2 regions of the Lysinimonas soli genome follow, and region 1 is predicted to be linked to the other one. Evidence: predicted binding sites of a transcription regulator. Region 1 holds the regulator's gene; the other holds the start of a gene.
The links. Region 1 encodes HrcA, which represses chaperone genes, less so after heat shock. Its sites were predicted from a motif close to TTNGCACTCGNNNNNNNCGAGTGCNAA; they were not measured.
Positions count from the first base shown of each region.

Region 2: the regulator HrcA is predicted to act here: its motif matches at 6,042-6,068, upstream of groL (chaperonin GroEL).

Region 1 is NZ_JBHSMG010000001.1:1,337,801-1,345,360, forward strand. Features, by position in the region: gene ybeY (rRNA maturation RNase YbeY) at 1-287, opposite strand, end outside; gene ACFPJ4_RS06375 (PhoH family protein) at 300-1,337, opposite strand; gene ACFPJ4_RS06380 (histidine triad nucleotide-binding protein) at 1,429-1,782, opposite strand; gene ACFPJ4_RS06385 (16S rRNA (uracil(1498)-N(3))-methyltransferase) at 1,836-2,564, opposite strand; gene dnaJ (molecular chaperone DnaJ) at 2,810-3,916, opposite strand; gene hrcA (heat-inducible transcriptional repressor HrcA) at 3,929-4,984, opposite strand; gene ACFPJ4_RS06400 (DUF4870 domain-containing protein) at 5,217-5,615, shown strand; gene ACFPJ4_RS06405 (DUF4870 domain-containing protein) at 5,697-6,065, shown strand; gene hemW (radical SAM family heme chaperone HemW) at 6,090-7,316, opposite strand; gene ACFPJ4_RS06415 (acyl-CoA dehydrogenase) at 7,418-7,560, opposite strand, start outside.
Region 2 is NZ_JBHSMG010000001.1:2,060-9,619, forward strand. Features, by position in the region: gene ACFPJ4_RS00020 (DUF488 domain-containing protein) at 1-6, opposite strand, end outside; gene ACFPJ4_RS00025 (helix-turn-helix transcriptional regulator) at 46-696, opposite strand; gene ACFPJ4_RS00030 (cupin domain-containing protein) at 745-1,125, shown strand; gene ACFPJ4_RS00035 (DMT family transporter) at 1,195-2,268, shown strand; gene ACFPJ4_RS00040 (nitroreductase family protein) at 2,237-2,794, opposite strand; gene msrB (peptide-methionine (R)-S-oxide reductase MsrB) at 2,825-3,289, opposite strand; gene ACFPJ4_RS00050 (DUF2332 family protein) at 3,389-4,393, shown strand; gene ACFPJ4_RS00055 (DUF3263 domain-containing protein) at 4,465-4,767, shown strand; gene ACFPJ4_RS00060 (LytR C-terminal domain-containing protein) at 4,768-5,334, shown strand; gene ACFPJ4_RS00065 (cold-shock protein) at 5,564-5,767, shown strand; gene groL (chaperonin GroEL) at 6,151-7,560, shown strand, end outside.

The DNA of each region.
Region 1 (7,560 bases):
ATCGCGACCTGCGGGCAGAGCACGATGTCGCCCAGCAGCCCGGGCGGGGTGATCTCGTCCTCGTTGCCAGGACGCAACTCATCCATCGGGAAGCTCAGCACATCGGTGGGACCGGGCTCATCCATCCACTGGACGTGCAACTGCTCCATCGCGGCCTCGTCGACGAGCAGGATCGCCAGCTCGGCATCCGGATGCACGCGCAAGAAGTCGAGCTCGTAGGCCGCGAGCCGCTGCAGCGCGCTCTCGTCGACCTCGATGCCCGATTCGTTGTTGATCTCAATGGACACGTCGTTGCACTCCTACCCGCGCCACCCGCGCTTGGGCCGCTCGGCACTCGGGGGACGGTGGTCTTGCGGATTGTGGCCGCGGCGTTCGGCCCGGTTCTGGCCGTCGAACTCGGCCTGCGTGCGTTCGTACTGGCGCAGTTGCCGCTCCGCGTCGTACTGCGTGTAGGCGTCGACGATGCGGCCGACGAGCGAATGGCGCACCACGTCCTCGCTGGTCAGGCGCGCGAAGTGGATGTCGCCGATCCCGTCGAGCACCCGCGTCACGAGCTGCAGGCCGCTCGCCCCACCCGGCAGGTCGATCTGCGTGATGTCGCCCGTCACCACCATCCGGGTGCCGAAGCCGAGGCGGGTCAGGAACATCTTCATCTGCTCGGGCGTCGTGTTCTGCGCCTCATCGAGCACGACGAACGCGTTGTTGAGCGTGCGACCGCGCATGTAGGCGAGCGGGGCGACCTCGACGGTGCCCGCTGCGAGCAGCTTGGGCACCAGCTCGGGGTCCATCATCTCGTTGAGGGCGTCGTAGAGCGGGCGCAGGTAGGGGTCGATCTTGTCGGTCAGCGTGCCGGGCAGGAAGCCAAGCCGCTCCCCCGCTTCGACGGCGGGGCGGGTCAGGATGATCCGCTCGACCTCTTTGCGTTGCAGGGCCTGCACGGCCTTCGCCATCGCGAGATAGGTCTTGCCGGTGCCCGCGGGGCCGATGCCGAAGGTGATCGTGTTGAGGTCGATCGCGTCGACATAGGCCTTCTGGCCGAGCGTCTTGGGCCGGATGCTCTTGCCGCGCCCGGTCAGGATCGCCTGGCTGAGCACCTCGGCCGGGCTGCCATCGCCGCGTTCCAGCATCCGTGCCGAACTGGTCACGTCGAGGGGCCCGAGATCGGCCCCGTTGCGCACGAGCTGGATGAGCTCCTGCACGAGACGCTCGGCGGCGCGCACCTGCTCGTCGGGGCCCTCGAGGGTCACTCGATTGCCTCGCACGTGGACGGTCACGTCGGGGTACTGGTGCTCGATCGTGGTGAGCAGACGGTCCTGGGGACCGAGCAGACGCACCATCGCCACGCCGTCGACCGAGAACTCGGCGCGGGCGGTCTGGTTGCCGACCGGCTCGCTCGCCGCCGAACCGCTCGGGCCGCCCGGGAACTCGCTAGAAGCCAAGGGTGCCTTCTGACTGGTCGCCCCCGAGAACATGGGCGTGCACGTGGAACACGGTCTGCCCGACCCTGTGTCCCGTGTTGAAGATGAGCCGGTACTGACCGCCCGCGTACCGATCGGCCAGCTTCTGGGCGACGGCCACCACATCCGCGAGCAGCTGCGGGTCGCCGGCGGCGAGTTCGGTCACGTTCGCGTACTGCGCCGTCTTGGGCACGACGAGCAGGTGAACCGGTGCCTTCGGCGCGATGTCTTCGAAGGCGATGATGCGGTCGTCCTCGTACACCACCGTCGCCGGAATCTCGCGCGCGACGATGCGCTCGAAGATCGTGGGCTCGGCGGTCGGCATGTCATCCATCTTAAGGTGCCCGGTCGTCGAGCGCCCGGTCGTGGGCCGGCTCGTCACCAGCGCCCGAGCCGCGCATTGAGCACCGCGAGCGCGGCGGGCCCGGCGGTGGACGTGCGCAGCACCTCGGGGCCAAGCCGCACCCGCACGCCGCCCTCTGCCTCGAACGCCGCGAACTCGCGCGGCGAGATGCCGCCCTCCGGCCCGACGACGAGCGTGATGCGCTCCTCCCCGAGTGGCACCTCGCTGAGGCGCACCGTCGCCAGCGGGTCGAGCACGAACAGCACGCCGGGCAGGAGGGCCAGCTCCCCGCTCGTCGCGAGGCCTGCGACCTCCGGAACGCGCGATCGGATCGCCTGCTTGCTCGCCTCGCGCACGATCGTGCGCCAGCGGTCCTGCCCCTTCGCGACCTTCGCGCCCTCCCACCGCGACACCGAGCGTTCGGCGACCCACGGGATGATCCCGGAAACCCCCAGCTCGGTCGCCGCCTGCACCGCCAGTTCGTCGCGGTCACCCTTGGCCAGCGCCTGGGCCAGCCAGAGGGGAGGTTCCGGCTCGGGATCGTGCCGCACCTCGTCGACCTCGATGGCGAGTTCGCCGGGTTCGGCGGTCACCACGGCACCCCAGGCCACGAAGCCGGATCCATCGCCGATCGCGATCCGTTCGCCGAGCCGCACGCGGGCTACCTGCACCGCGTGCCGCGCCTCATCACCGGTGACGCTCACGCGCGCGCCGAGTTCGGCATCCGCCGGTTCGAGTTCGGGATTCAGGTACAGGGACGCCATGGGTCCAGCGTGCCACGTCCGGCGCAGGGCGGGCCTCCCGTCCTGCCCATCCCGCGCCGCGCCGTCCCGCCCCGTCCCCTCCTGTGCGGGATTCAGGATGCCGCGGGCAACACGCCGGAGCCGCATCCTGATCCACGGCGCAACACGGCGTGTCGGCCTGAATCGCGTCGGCACGCAACCGCGGGTGTCGGCGCAAGCCAGCCGGCCAGCTCCCCGCCCGCGGGCCCACCCAACGGCAGGGAGTGCTAGATCCCGAGGAAGCGGTCGCGCAGCTTGGCGAACAGGCCCTGCTGGAAGGTGGCGAACTCGGGTGGCACGGGCCGGCGGCTCTCGGAGAACTGCTTGATCAGCTGCTGCTCCTTGCTGTTGAGCCGCACCGGCGTCACCACCTGGATGCCCACCTTGAGATCACCGCGTCCGCCGCCGCGCAGGTGGGTGATCCCGCGATCCTTGACGGTCACGATGTCGGCGCTCTGCACCCCGGGCTTGATCTCGATCGCGACGTCGCCGTCGAGGGCCGCCAGGGTCGCGGTCGTGCCGAGGATGGCATCCGTCATCTGCACCTCGAGGGTGGCGAGCAGGTCGTCGCCGTTGCGGCTGAAGACGTCGTGGTGCTTGACCTTGACTTCGAGGTAGAGATCGCCGTTCGGTCCACCGGCCGGGCCGGCCTCGCCCTCGCCGGGAAGGTGCAGGCGCATGCCGGTGTCGACGCCCGAGGGCACGTCGACGGTGACCGTGCGCTTGGCGCGCACCCGGCCCTGGCCGGCGCAGGTGGGGCAGGGGTTCGGGATGACCGTTCCGTACCCGCGGCAGGTCCCGCAGGGCGAGGAGGTCATGACGTTGCCGAGCAGCGAGCGCACGGAACGCTGGATCGACCCGGTTCCGCGGCAGATATCGCAGGTGACCGGTGAGGTGCCCGGCGCGCAGCACGATCCGGCGCAGGTCTCGCACAGGATCGCGGTGTCGACGTCGACCTCGCGCTTGGTGCCGAAGATGACCTCGTCGAGGTCGATCTCGATGCGCAGCAGGGCGTCCTGGCCGCGCTCTCGACGGGACCGCGGGCCGCTCGTACGCCCCTGTGCCGCACCGAAGAACGTCTCGAAGATGTCGCCGAATCCGAACCCGCCGGCCCCGCCGCCGAAGCCGGCCTGCGGGCCAAGGTCGTAGCGCTCGCGCTGATCCGGATCGCTCAGCACGTCGTAGGCGTGCGTCACCAGCTTGAAGCGCTCGGCCGCGTCGTCGCTCGGATTGACATCCGGATGCAGCTCGCGGGCCAGTCTGCGGTACGCCTTCTTGATCTCTTCTGGTGTCGCGGCGCGGTCGACCCCCAGAACCTCGTAGTGGTCAGCCACTCTTACCGTTCCTCACGCGCTTTCTTCACCCAGCAGCCGCGTCAGATAGCGAGCGACGGCTCGCACGGCTGCCATGTTGTTCGAATAGTCCATGCGGGTCGGACCGAGCACGCCGAGACGTGCCACGCTCCCCCCGGATGCCGAGTACCCCGAGGCGAGCACGCTCGTCTCGCTCAGCTGGCCGGCATCGGCCCCGAAGCCCTGGTTCTCGCGACCGATGCTGACCGACACTCCGTCGGCGTCGATCTCCATCTCGCTGAACAGCCTGATCAGGATCACCTGTTCTTCGATCGCTTCGAGGACAGGATAGATGCTCCCGCTGAAGTCTCCCTCGGTGCGAGCGAGGTTCGCGGCGCCCGACATGACGAGGCGATCCTGCCGGTTGGCGGCGACCTGTTCCGAGAGGCACGCGGCGACCGCCTCGACGATCGCCGAGTGCACAGGGGCGAACGACCCGGCGAATGCGCGCAACAGCTGCCCGGCCTCCGCCAGTGACTTGCCACCGAGTTCGGCGTTGAGCTTGCCGCGCAGCTCGCCGAGCAACTCCTCGCCGAGCACGACGTCGCCGAGCCCCGACAGTTCGAGAAGGCGCTGATCGACCCGTCCGGTGTCGGTGATGAGCACCGTCATGAGCCGGGCCGGCCCGAGCGCCACGACCTCGATGTGGCGCACCCGTGCCATGCCGAACGACGGATACTGCGCGAGCGCGACCTGATTGGTGAGCTGGGACAGCAACCGCGTCGTCCTCGAGAGCACGTCGTCGAGGTCGACCGCCTGCCCGAGAAACGCCTCGATCGCGGTGCGCTGGGCCGCACTGAGCGGCCGGACCTCGGTGAGCTGGTCGACGAAGACCCGGTACCCCTTGTCGGTCGGGACCCGCCCCGAGGAGGTGTGCGGTGCCGCGATCAGCTCCTCTTCCTCCAGCTGCGCCATGTCGTTGCGGATCGTCGCGGCCGAGACGCCGAAGGAATGCCGTTCGACGATCGTCTTCGATCCGACGGGTTCGCGTGAGGCGACGTAGTCCTGCACGATGACGCGCAGCACCTCGAGACCGCGTTCCGAGACCATCGTGCACCGCCTTCCGTCATCCATCGCCCCTGCGGCAGGGGCTTAGCACTCGCCCCACCTGACTGCTAATAATAGCGCGACACACCGTTACCAAGTCGTTGCACCCGCCATTTGCGAGGCGCTACCTTGTGTCTGTGCTTGCGCCACTCCTCTTCGGAGGCCAGCGAAGGCGCCAGCCCGTGCTCTTTCTCAGAACCCCGGGTCCACCCCGCACATCGAAAGGCGACATACCATGACCGAACCCGCCCCCGCCGCCCCGCAGCCGGCAGCGCCGCTGACCGAGGCAGAGGACAAGCAGTGGGCCTCGTTCGCTCACTTCGGAAATATCATCCTGCTCCTGCCGGCTCTCATCATCTACCTGGTCTTCAAGGACCGCGGCCCCAAGGTTGCCGTCGAGGGCAAGGAGGCCCTCAACTGGACCATCAACGTGACGGGCATCATCATCGCCGGCAACATCGTCAACCTGATCCTGGGCTTCATCCCGGTCGTCGGCTGGATCCTCGCCCTGCTGATCACGCTCGTCATCTGGGCCGTGATCATCGTGAACATCATCTTCGCGATCCTCGGCGGCGTGAAGGTCAACGGCGGCGGCTCGTACCGCTACCCGGTCAATATCCGCTGGATCAAGTAGTCGCACACTGATTCTCCACGAGAGCCGGGCCTTCGGGTCCGGCTCTCGTGCTGTCTGCCTTCGATGCGCCAGACTGACGGGATGACGCAGCTGCCGCCCGCCGACCCCACCGCCGCACAGCCCACCATGAGTCCCGCCGACGAGAAGATGTGGGCGACACTGGTGCACATCGGGGGAATCTTCTTCCACTGGCTCGCGCCGCTCATCGGCTACCTCGTGCTCAAGGACCGCGGCCCGTTCGTCCGCTGGCACACCCGGCAGGCGCTCAACTTCCAGCTGACGGTGCTGATCGGCTACCTCGTCGGCGTCGTGCTCGCCTTCGTGGTCATCGGCTTCTTCGTGCTCGCCGCGGTCGCCGTCCTCAACATCGTGTTCGGCATCATCGCCGCGATGGCCGCCAACCGCGGGGAGTTCTACCGCTATCCGGTCGCGATCGAGTTCGTGAAGTAGCCCCCTGCCCCCTGCCGAGGGTGGCTAGGAGCCGAGGAGGCGTCGCACCACGGCGTCGGCGAGCAGACGTCCCGGCAGAGTCAGCACGATTCGGCCGGCGAGGGCCGCCCGTCCATCGATCAGACCGTCGGCGATCAGGCTCGCGACCTCGCGCCGACCCGACGCGTCGAGCATGGTGGTCGGCAGGCCCTCGACGATCCGGCTGCCGAGCAGCACCGTCTCAGTGCGACGCGTCTCGGCGTCGAGGGTCTCCCGCCCCGCGGCGGGCGAGACACCCGCCGCGATCCGTTCGGCGTAGGCGGCGGGGTGCTTGACGTTCCACCAGCGCACTCCGCCGACGTGCGAGTGGGCCCCGGGGCCCACGCCCCACCAGTCCTGACCGGTCCAGTAGGCGAGGTTGTGACGCGAGCGATGGGCGGCATCCCGCGACCAGTTGCTCAGCTCGTACCACTGGTAGCCCGCCGCCGAGAGGGTCGCGTCGGCGAGCTCGTACATGTCCGCCTGCAGATCGTCGTCGGGCTCGGGCACCTGGCCGCGCGCGATCTGGCGTGCCAGCTTGGTGCCGCTCTCGACGATCAGCGCGTAGGCGCTCAGATGATCCGGATGCTGCGCCACCGCCAGGTCGAGAGACGCGCGCCAATCATCCAGGGTCTCCCCCGGCGTTCCGTAGATCAGGTCGAGACTCACCTGCAGCCCCGCCGCGCGCGCCCATTCGACCACGAGCGGGATCCGGGCAGGATCGTGGGTCCGTTCGAGGGTCGCCAGCACGCGAGGCACCGCCGACTGCATCCCGAAGCTGACCCGCGTGAAGCCTGCCTCCGCGAGCTCGGCGAGCGACTCCGGCCCGACCGAATCGGGGTTCGCCTCGGTCGTGACCTCGGCGCTGGGCGCGAGACCCCAGGCCTGACGGACCCCGTCGAGCAGCTGCGCGAGCTGGCTCACCGGCAGGAGAGTCGGGGTGCCGCCGCCGAAGAAGACGGTCGAGACCGGACGGGACACCGCGCCGGTCGCCGCGAGCACCTCCCGCCCGCGGGCGATCTCGACCAGGGCCTGCCCCGCGTAGTCGCTCTGCTTGACGCCGCGGACCTCATCGGCCGTGTACGTGTTGAAGTCGCAGTAGCCGCATCGCACGCGGCAGAACGGCACGTGCACGTAGACGCCGAAGTCGCGCTGATTCCAGCCGTCGACCACTGAGGCGGGCAGCAGCCCGTCGGCGGGTGCGGGGTCGGCGAGCGGCAGGGCGGAGGGCATGGTGTCCCCATTGTCCCCCGTCATTCGCCACGGCATCGCCTGCGACGGCCCACGCGACTGCGCCGGCGCCCGGACCGGGACGGATCGGCAGGACGTCGCCGCTAGCGACTCACGAGGTCGGCGAACTGGCCCGCGTCGAGCGCGAACAGGTCGGTGGCTCCGGCGGTGGCCGCCGCCGCGAACCCGCTCGCGGCCGGCAACTGCTGCTCGGCGAAGAACCGCGCGAGCACGAGCCGGGTCTCGG
Region 2 (7,560 bases), 1.3 Mb from region 1:
CCCCACCTTCGCCACCTCCTGGTGATAAACCGGACAATACTCCTGTTAAGTGATCGGCGGTCCGACGGATGCCGGGTGTGCGTGCAGCGCGACCATGCAGAGTTCCGGCTCGACGAACGGGAGGAGCCGGACATCGGACGCAGCGCCGGCGAGCTGTTCGATGAGGCCGCGGTGGACAGCGCACACGACTTCGGGATGTTCGCGGGCCGCATCGCGGAACGGGCAGGCTCGCAGCATGATCGCGTCGGAGTCCGCGGCGGTTTCGGGTTCGAATCCGAGTCGTTCGAACACCTCGACCAGCCCCGGCACCGGGTCGTCCGGGTCGGGCAGTGCGAAGGCCTCGGCCCAGCGCCGCCCCGCGCGGGACGCGTCGGACTCGGCCTCGTCCTCGAGCGCCAGGGCCGCCGCGAGGACGTGGATGAGCTGCTCGCGGGCATCCTCGTCACGCACTCGGCCGGCGGGGGCGTAGAGCAGGCGGGGACGACCGCGGCGCTTCTCCACCCCGACCCGGCGTTGCGCGAGGCCCGCCGCAGCGAGCTGGTCGAGGTGGAAGCGGGCGGTAGTCACATGCAGCCCGAGACGGTCGGCGACGGCGGATGCGTCCAGCGGCTCGGACGAGGCGAGGAGGGAATCCAGAACCTGCCGGCGGCTGGTCGATGCCAGCGCGGCGTGGTATTCCTCGCTGCGGTCGATCATCACGCGCCGACTCTACTCGAATAAACAGGATGATGATACTTTCTATGCATGGACGACGCCACCGTGAATCCGGGCTACGAGGTGCTGATCGCGGACGCGGAGGCACTGCTGCGTGCCCTGCCGATCGAATCGGGGCGGGTGCGATCGCATCGGCTGTTCAAGTCCGCGGCGGTCACCGTGCTGGGGGTGGCGATCGATGGCGGTGCCGTCATGCACGAGCATGTCGTGGCGGTGCCGATCCTCATCCAGGTCGTCGAGGGCCGGGTCGCGCTCGAACTGCAGCAGCAACGGATCGAGCTGTCTGCCGGTGCCATCGTCCACGTCGACGGCAATGTTCGGCACGAGGTCGAGGGGCTGGAGCCCACCCGGTTCCTGCTCCTGTTGTTGGGAGGATCGGCGGACGCGTCGCATCCCTCGGGAACCGAGTGACAGCCGACCGCGCCACGACCACCGCACATCGGGGACGGCACACGCGACCCGCGCGCTAGCGTTGCGGTGATGCCCACTCCCGCCGATGACCTTCCGCCGGTGGTGGAGACGCAGCCCAAACCCGACGGGGATGCGGCAGAGGACTCCGCGCTCGTCCCGGTCGAGGCCGCCGCGCATCCGCTGCGCACCGCGCTCCTGCTGCTGGCGGCGTTCGGCACGGGGGTGCTGGTCGCCCTGCAGTCACGCATCAACGGCGAGCTCGGGCAGCGGCTCGGAGACGGCTTCGTATCTGCGCTCATCTCCTTCGGGTCGGGCCTCGTCATCCTCGCCGTTGCGAGCCTGTTCTGGCGGCCGGGCCGCCGGGGCATCGTGCGGGTCGCGACCGCGGTGCGGACCCGTCGGATCCCCTGGTGGTACGTGGTCGGTGGCTCAGCCGGTGCGTTCTTCGTGCTCTCGCAGTCGCTCGTCGTCGGGCTGGTCGGCGTCGCCCTGTTCACGGTCGGGGTGGTGGCGGGGCAGACCGTCAGCTCGCTGCTCGTCGACCGGCGCGGCCTGGGAACCGCGCGGCCGAAGCCGGTGACCCCGCAGCGCCTGCTCGGCGCGGTGCTCGCGCTCGTCGCCGTCGTGCTCGCGGCCTCGTCGGAGTTGCGTCCCGGCATCCCGCTGTGGGTTCTGCTCGTGCCGTTCGGCGCGGGGCTCGCCGTCGGTTGGCAGCAGGCGGTCAACGGCCAGGTCAAGGCGGTCGCCGGCTCGGCCTTCACCGCGACCTTCGGCAACTTCCTGGTCGGCGCGATCGTCCTGCTGGTCGCGGCCGTCATCCACACCGCGATCGTCGGATGGCCCACCCACTTCCCGGTGACGCCCTGGCTCTACCTGGGCGGCACGGTCGGCACGGTCTTCATCGCCGGGCAGGCGGCCATCGTCCGCAGCACCGGGGTGCTGCTCATGGGCCTCGCGGTGCTCTCGGGTCAGTTGGTGACGGCGGTGCTCTTCGACCTGCTGGCGCCGGTGCAGTCGCATGCGGTCGCGCCGGTCACGATCGCGGGGGCGGCCCTGACCCTGCTGGCCGTCGTGATCGCGGCGATCCCGCGCCGCCGTCGCAGCGCGCCGTTCACAACGAGCTCAGGTGATCCCGCGCCTTGACCGGTTCGCGGCGTCCGCTCTTGCCGTCGGGCTTGGCCCCCACGTAGAGCCAGCCCATCAGCCGCTCGCCGGGAGCCAGCTCGTGCGCCCGCGCGACGGCATCCGACCGCAGCTGCAGCCCCGTGCGCCACATGACGCCCCAGCCGGCCTCGTCGAGCAGCAGGCTCAGGGCGTGGGCGACACCGGATGCCGCGGCCTCCTGCTCCCACTCCGGCACCTTGATGCTCGGCTTCGGCGAGAACACGATCGCGAGCAGCAGCGGAGCCCGCAGCGGCTTGGCGGCCAGCTTCTCGGCGGCCGGCCCGGTCAGTCCCGAGGCCTCGGCGATCGCCGCACCGACCCGCTCGCGCGCCGGGCCGCGCACCGCGATGATCCGCCACGGGCGCAGCGAGGCGTGGTCGGCGAGCGATCCGGCGCTCGCGATCAGCGGCAGCAACTCGCGGGTGGTCGGTGCCGCATCCCCGACCGCGGGATACGAGCGGCGTGCGCGCAGAGCCGCCGCGACCGGACCGCGGGGCGAGGTCACCTGCAGACGCCGGTCACTCGCGGGCGCTCGTCATTCGGCCGCGGCATCCTGCTGAAACCCCAGCGACAGCGAGTTCATGCAGTAGCGCAGGCCGGTGGGCGTGCCGAAGCCGTCGTCGAACACGTGGCCGAGGTGCGAGCCGCAGTTCGCGCAGCGCACCTCGGTGCGCACCACCCCGAGCGAACGGTCCTCGATGAGCTCGACGGCATCCGGGTTCACCGAGTCGTAGAAGCTCGGCCAGCCGCAGCCGGAGTCGAACTTCGTGCCGCTCTTGAACAGCTCGGCCCCGCAGGCCGCACAGGTATAGAGGCCGGCGCGGCTCTCGTCGAGCAGTTCCCCGGTCCAGGCGCGTTCGGTCGCCGAACGGCGCAGCACCTCGAAGCGTTCGGGGCCGAGCTCGGCCTGCCACTCGGCATCGGTCTTCTCGACCGCGTAGTGCGAGGCGGCCGGGCTGCCGGGACCGGCCTCGGCCGGCGGGGTGGCGGGGGTGCTCATGAGGATCTCCGTTCGGGAGGATGTCGTGTTCCCCTATTCAACCCGAGTCGCGTCGCGAACGTTCCCACGCGGGTCGCCGCGACCGGGGAGGATGGCCCCATGAGCGCAACAGCGGACTGGTACCGACGTGCCGCCGTCGAACTCGCCGTCACCTCGGAGCGTCAGGTCGACTGGGCGCTGGGTGTCACGGGCGACCCCGAACTGCTCGCGCTCATCGAGGCGCTGCCGCGCGAGCACCGGCAGCCCTCGCTGCTGTTCGCGGCGGCGGCGTGGTGCGGCGCACCCGCCGCCGACTATCCGCGATGGCGCGACTGGGTCGTGGCTCATTGGGACGACGTCGCGGATGTCGCACGCACCCGTCGCACGCAGACCAACGAGGTCGGCCGCTGCATCCCGCTGCTGGTCGCGCTCGACCGCATCCCGGGGCCGATCGCCCTGCTCGAGCTCGGTGCGGCGGCGGGGCTCTGCCTCGCCCTCGACCGCTACTCCTACCGCTTCGACGACGACCCGCCGCTCGGGTCGGGCGAGCCCCTGCTCGCGACCACAACGACGGGCGTCGGCACCGCCCCGACCCGGATGCCCGAGATCGTCTGGCGCCGCGGTATCGACCTCCATCCGCTGTCGCCGACCGCGCCCGACGATCGGCGCTGGCTCGAGGCCCTGCTCCCGCCGGACCGTCCCGCTCGCCTCGCCCGGCTGCGCGCCGCGCTCGCGGCGGTGGCCGACGATCCTCCGCTCGTGGTGGCGGGCGATGCGCTGAGCGCCCTGCCCTCCGTCGCGGCGGTCGCGGCGGAGGAAGCCCCGGGGGCGAGCCTGGTCGTCGCCTCGCTCGGCACCCTGGTCTACCTTCCCCCGGCGGATCGCGCGGCGCTGGCCCCTGCGGTCCGGGAAGCGGGCGGGCGACTGGTCACCTTCGAAGCGGCGGGCGCCCTGCCCGGGGTGCTTGAGCGGATGCGCGGGCTGAGCGCGCCGCATCCGACCCCGTTCGTCCTGGCCCTCGACGGCGAGCCACTCGCCCACGCCGCGGCGCACGGCGACCGGATCTCGTGGTTGTCTCAGATCGGCCCCGCGGGGCAACCGGAACTCCCAGCCACGGGCACCTAGGATCGGCGGGACGCCGGAAGACCGGTGGGATGCGCCGGCTCGGCGCTCAACGGAAACGACGGAGGTGACCCGTGTCGGCTGTGCAGCACCACGTGGACGCCCCGCTCGACGAGCTCGAACTGCGCGTGCTCGACTTCGAGCGCGCCTGGGCCTCCCGTGTCGGCGCCAAGGAGGCCGCGATCCGCGCGGAGTTCGGCCTTCCCGCCGCCCGGTACTATCAGATGCTGTACGCGCTGATCGATTCGCCCGCCGCGCTGCAGCAGGATCCTCTGCTCGTGCGTCGTCTGCAGCGTCTGCGTGACGCTCGCGCGCGATCCCGTGCCGCTCGAACCTTCCGCTCCGACACCGCGACGACTCAGGACACGACCGACTAGATGGCCAGTTTTCCTCCCGATCAGTTCGACGAGATCCCCGGCGACCTCGCGCGCGTCGGCGCACATCGCGCCCCGCCCAAGGCCGGCCGCGGCTGGATCCGCGTCGGCTGGGCGGCGCTCGCCACGGTCGTGCTCGTCGTGGTCGGCCTCTTCGTGCTGTCGCGCCTGTACCCGGCGTTCAAGCTCGACCTTCCATTCGCCGGAACGTCGGCATCGGCCACCCCGACGCCCACGCCGAGCAAGACGGCCGATGCGGTGACCGACCCGACGAAGGTCGACCCCAAGCTCAAGCTGTCGATCTCGGTGCTCAACGGCTCGCCGACCGACGGTCTGCAGAACAAGGCCGGCGACGTCATCAAGGCGGCCGGCTGGCCGGATCCGGCGCGTGCCGACGCGTCGACCCGCGCCGAGAAGACGACGGTGGTCTACTACCGCTCCGCCGATTTCGAAGGCATCGCGCGCGGACTCGCCCAGTTGATCGGCGCCAAGCAGGTGCAGTTGTCGGATGCCTACCTCGGCGCGCCCGTGACGATCGTCCTCGGGTCCGACTACAAGCCCGCCGGCTGACCCCGCGTCCGTCGTCCCCCTCGGTCGCCGGGCCGCCGCCAGGACGCCCGCCGTTCCGCACCCCTCATGGCCCCCGAAAAGACGAACGTGTTACGCCCGCGTTTAATCTTTGTTGAAAGGCCGTCATCTGCCGCTCTGAGCGTGGCCTGGCGACGTTTTCGGGCTTTTCGCGACAGTACGATCGCGTCAGTCGTTTGCGCGACGGGTCGACACAGCGAGGAGCAACACCATGACGAACGGCACCGTCAAATGGTTCAACGCGGAGAAGGGCTACGGCTTCATCACGATCGACGGTGAGGGTCAGGACGTCTTCGTTCACTACTCCGCGATCGACATGACGGGCTACAAGGTCCTCGAGGAGGGTCAGGCCGTCACCTTCGAGGTGGGCACGGGAAGCAAGGGGCCGCAGGCCGAGGGCGTCCGACCCGCCTGACCCCCGTGGCGAGTCCGGGCACGCCCCTGCGCGCCGTCCGCGGCCTCTCGCTACCCGCCCGGTAGTCTCGCCGGCAGACGGCCCGTGGGCGGGGCGGTTCATCGTCAGGCTGCGGGCGCGGCATCCGGATCATGCGCTCGACGGATGCCGCACCGCAGCCGCCTTCTCGTCGCACCGCGGCTCACGATGGCTCTCCTCGTTCTGCCGAGGAGGTGCGCGACCCTGGTCGGCTCGCGCAGCTTGCACTCCCTCATGTCGAGTGCCAGAATGAGCTCTGGCACTCACACGTCGTGAGTGCTAAAGAACGCGTGGCGCGATCGAACGATCCGGGTCGCCGCGTTCGACTCTGCTTGGAACACGTCCGGGAGGGACGACACACACTTATGGCTAAGATCATCGCTTTCGACGAAGAGGCCCGTCGCGGCCTCGAGCGCGGCCTCAACATCCTGGCTGACGCCGTGCGCGTCACGCTCGGCCCGCGCGGTCGCAACGTCGTGCTGGAGAAGAAGTGGGGCGCCCCCACGATCACCAACGACGGCGTCTCCATCGCCAAGGAGATCGAACTCGACGACCCCTTCGAGAAGATCGGCGCCGAGCTGGTCAAGGAGGTCGCGAAGAAGACGGATGACGTCGCCGGTGACGGAACGACCACCTCGGTCGTGCTCGCCCAGGCGCTCGTCCGCGAGGGCCTGCGCAACGTCGCGGCCGGCGCCGACCCGATCAGCCTGAAGCGCGGCATCGAGAAGGCCGTCGAGGCCGTCATCAAGGAGCTCGTCGCCAACGCCAAGGAGATCGAGACCAAGGAGGAGATCGCGGCCACCGCCTCCATCTCCGCCGGCGACACCGAGATCGGTGCGCTCATCGCCGAGGCCATCGACAAGGTCGGCAAGGAGGGCGTCGTCACCGTCGAGGAGTCGAACACCTTCGGCACCACGCTCGAGCTCACCGAGGGCATGCGCTTCGACAAGGGCTTCCTGTCGCAGTACTTCGTGACCGACCCCGAGCGTCAGGAAGCGGTCTTCGAAGACCCGTACATCCTGATCGTCAACTCGAAGATCTCGAACATCAAGGACCTGCTGCCCGTCGTCGACAAGGTCATCCAGGCCGGCAAGCAGCTGCTCATCATCGCCGAGGACGTGGATGGCGAGGCTCTCGCGACCCTCGTCGTCAACAAGATCCGTGGCATCTTCAAGTCGGTCGCCGTCAAGGCCCCCGGCTTCGGAGACCGTCGCAAGGCGCAGCTGCAGGACATCGCGATCCTCACCGGCGGCCAGGTCATCAGCGAGGAGGTCGGTCTCAAGCTCGAGAACGCCACCCTCGACCTGCTCGGCCAGGCCCGCAAGGTCATCGTCACCAAGGACGAGACCACGATCATCGAGGGCGCCGGTGAGGCTTCGGCCATCGCCGGTCGCGTGAAGCAGATCCGTGCCGAGATCGAGAACACCGACAGCGACTACGACCGTGAGAAGCTCCAGGAGCGCCTCGCGAAGCTCGCCGGAGGTGTCGCGGTCATCAAGGCCGGTGCCGCAACGGAGGTCGAGCTCAAGGAGCGCAAGCACCGCATCGAGGACGCCGTGCGCAACGCGAAGGCCGCCGTCGAAGAGGGCATCGTCGCCGGTGGTGGCGTCGCGCTCATCCAGGCGGGCAAGAACGCCTTCGAGGGCAAGATCATCAAGGGTCTGACGGGAGACGAGGCGACCGGTGCGAACATCGTGCGCGTCGCGATCGACTCGCCGCTCAAGCAGATCGCGCTCAACGCCGGCATGGAGCCGGGCGTCGTCGTCGATAAGGTG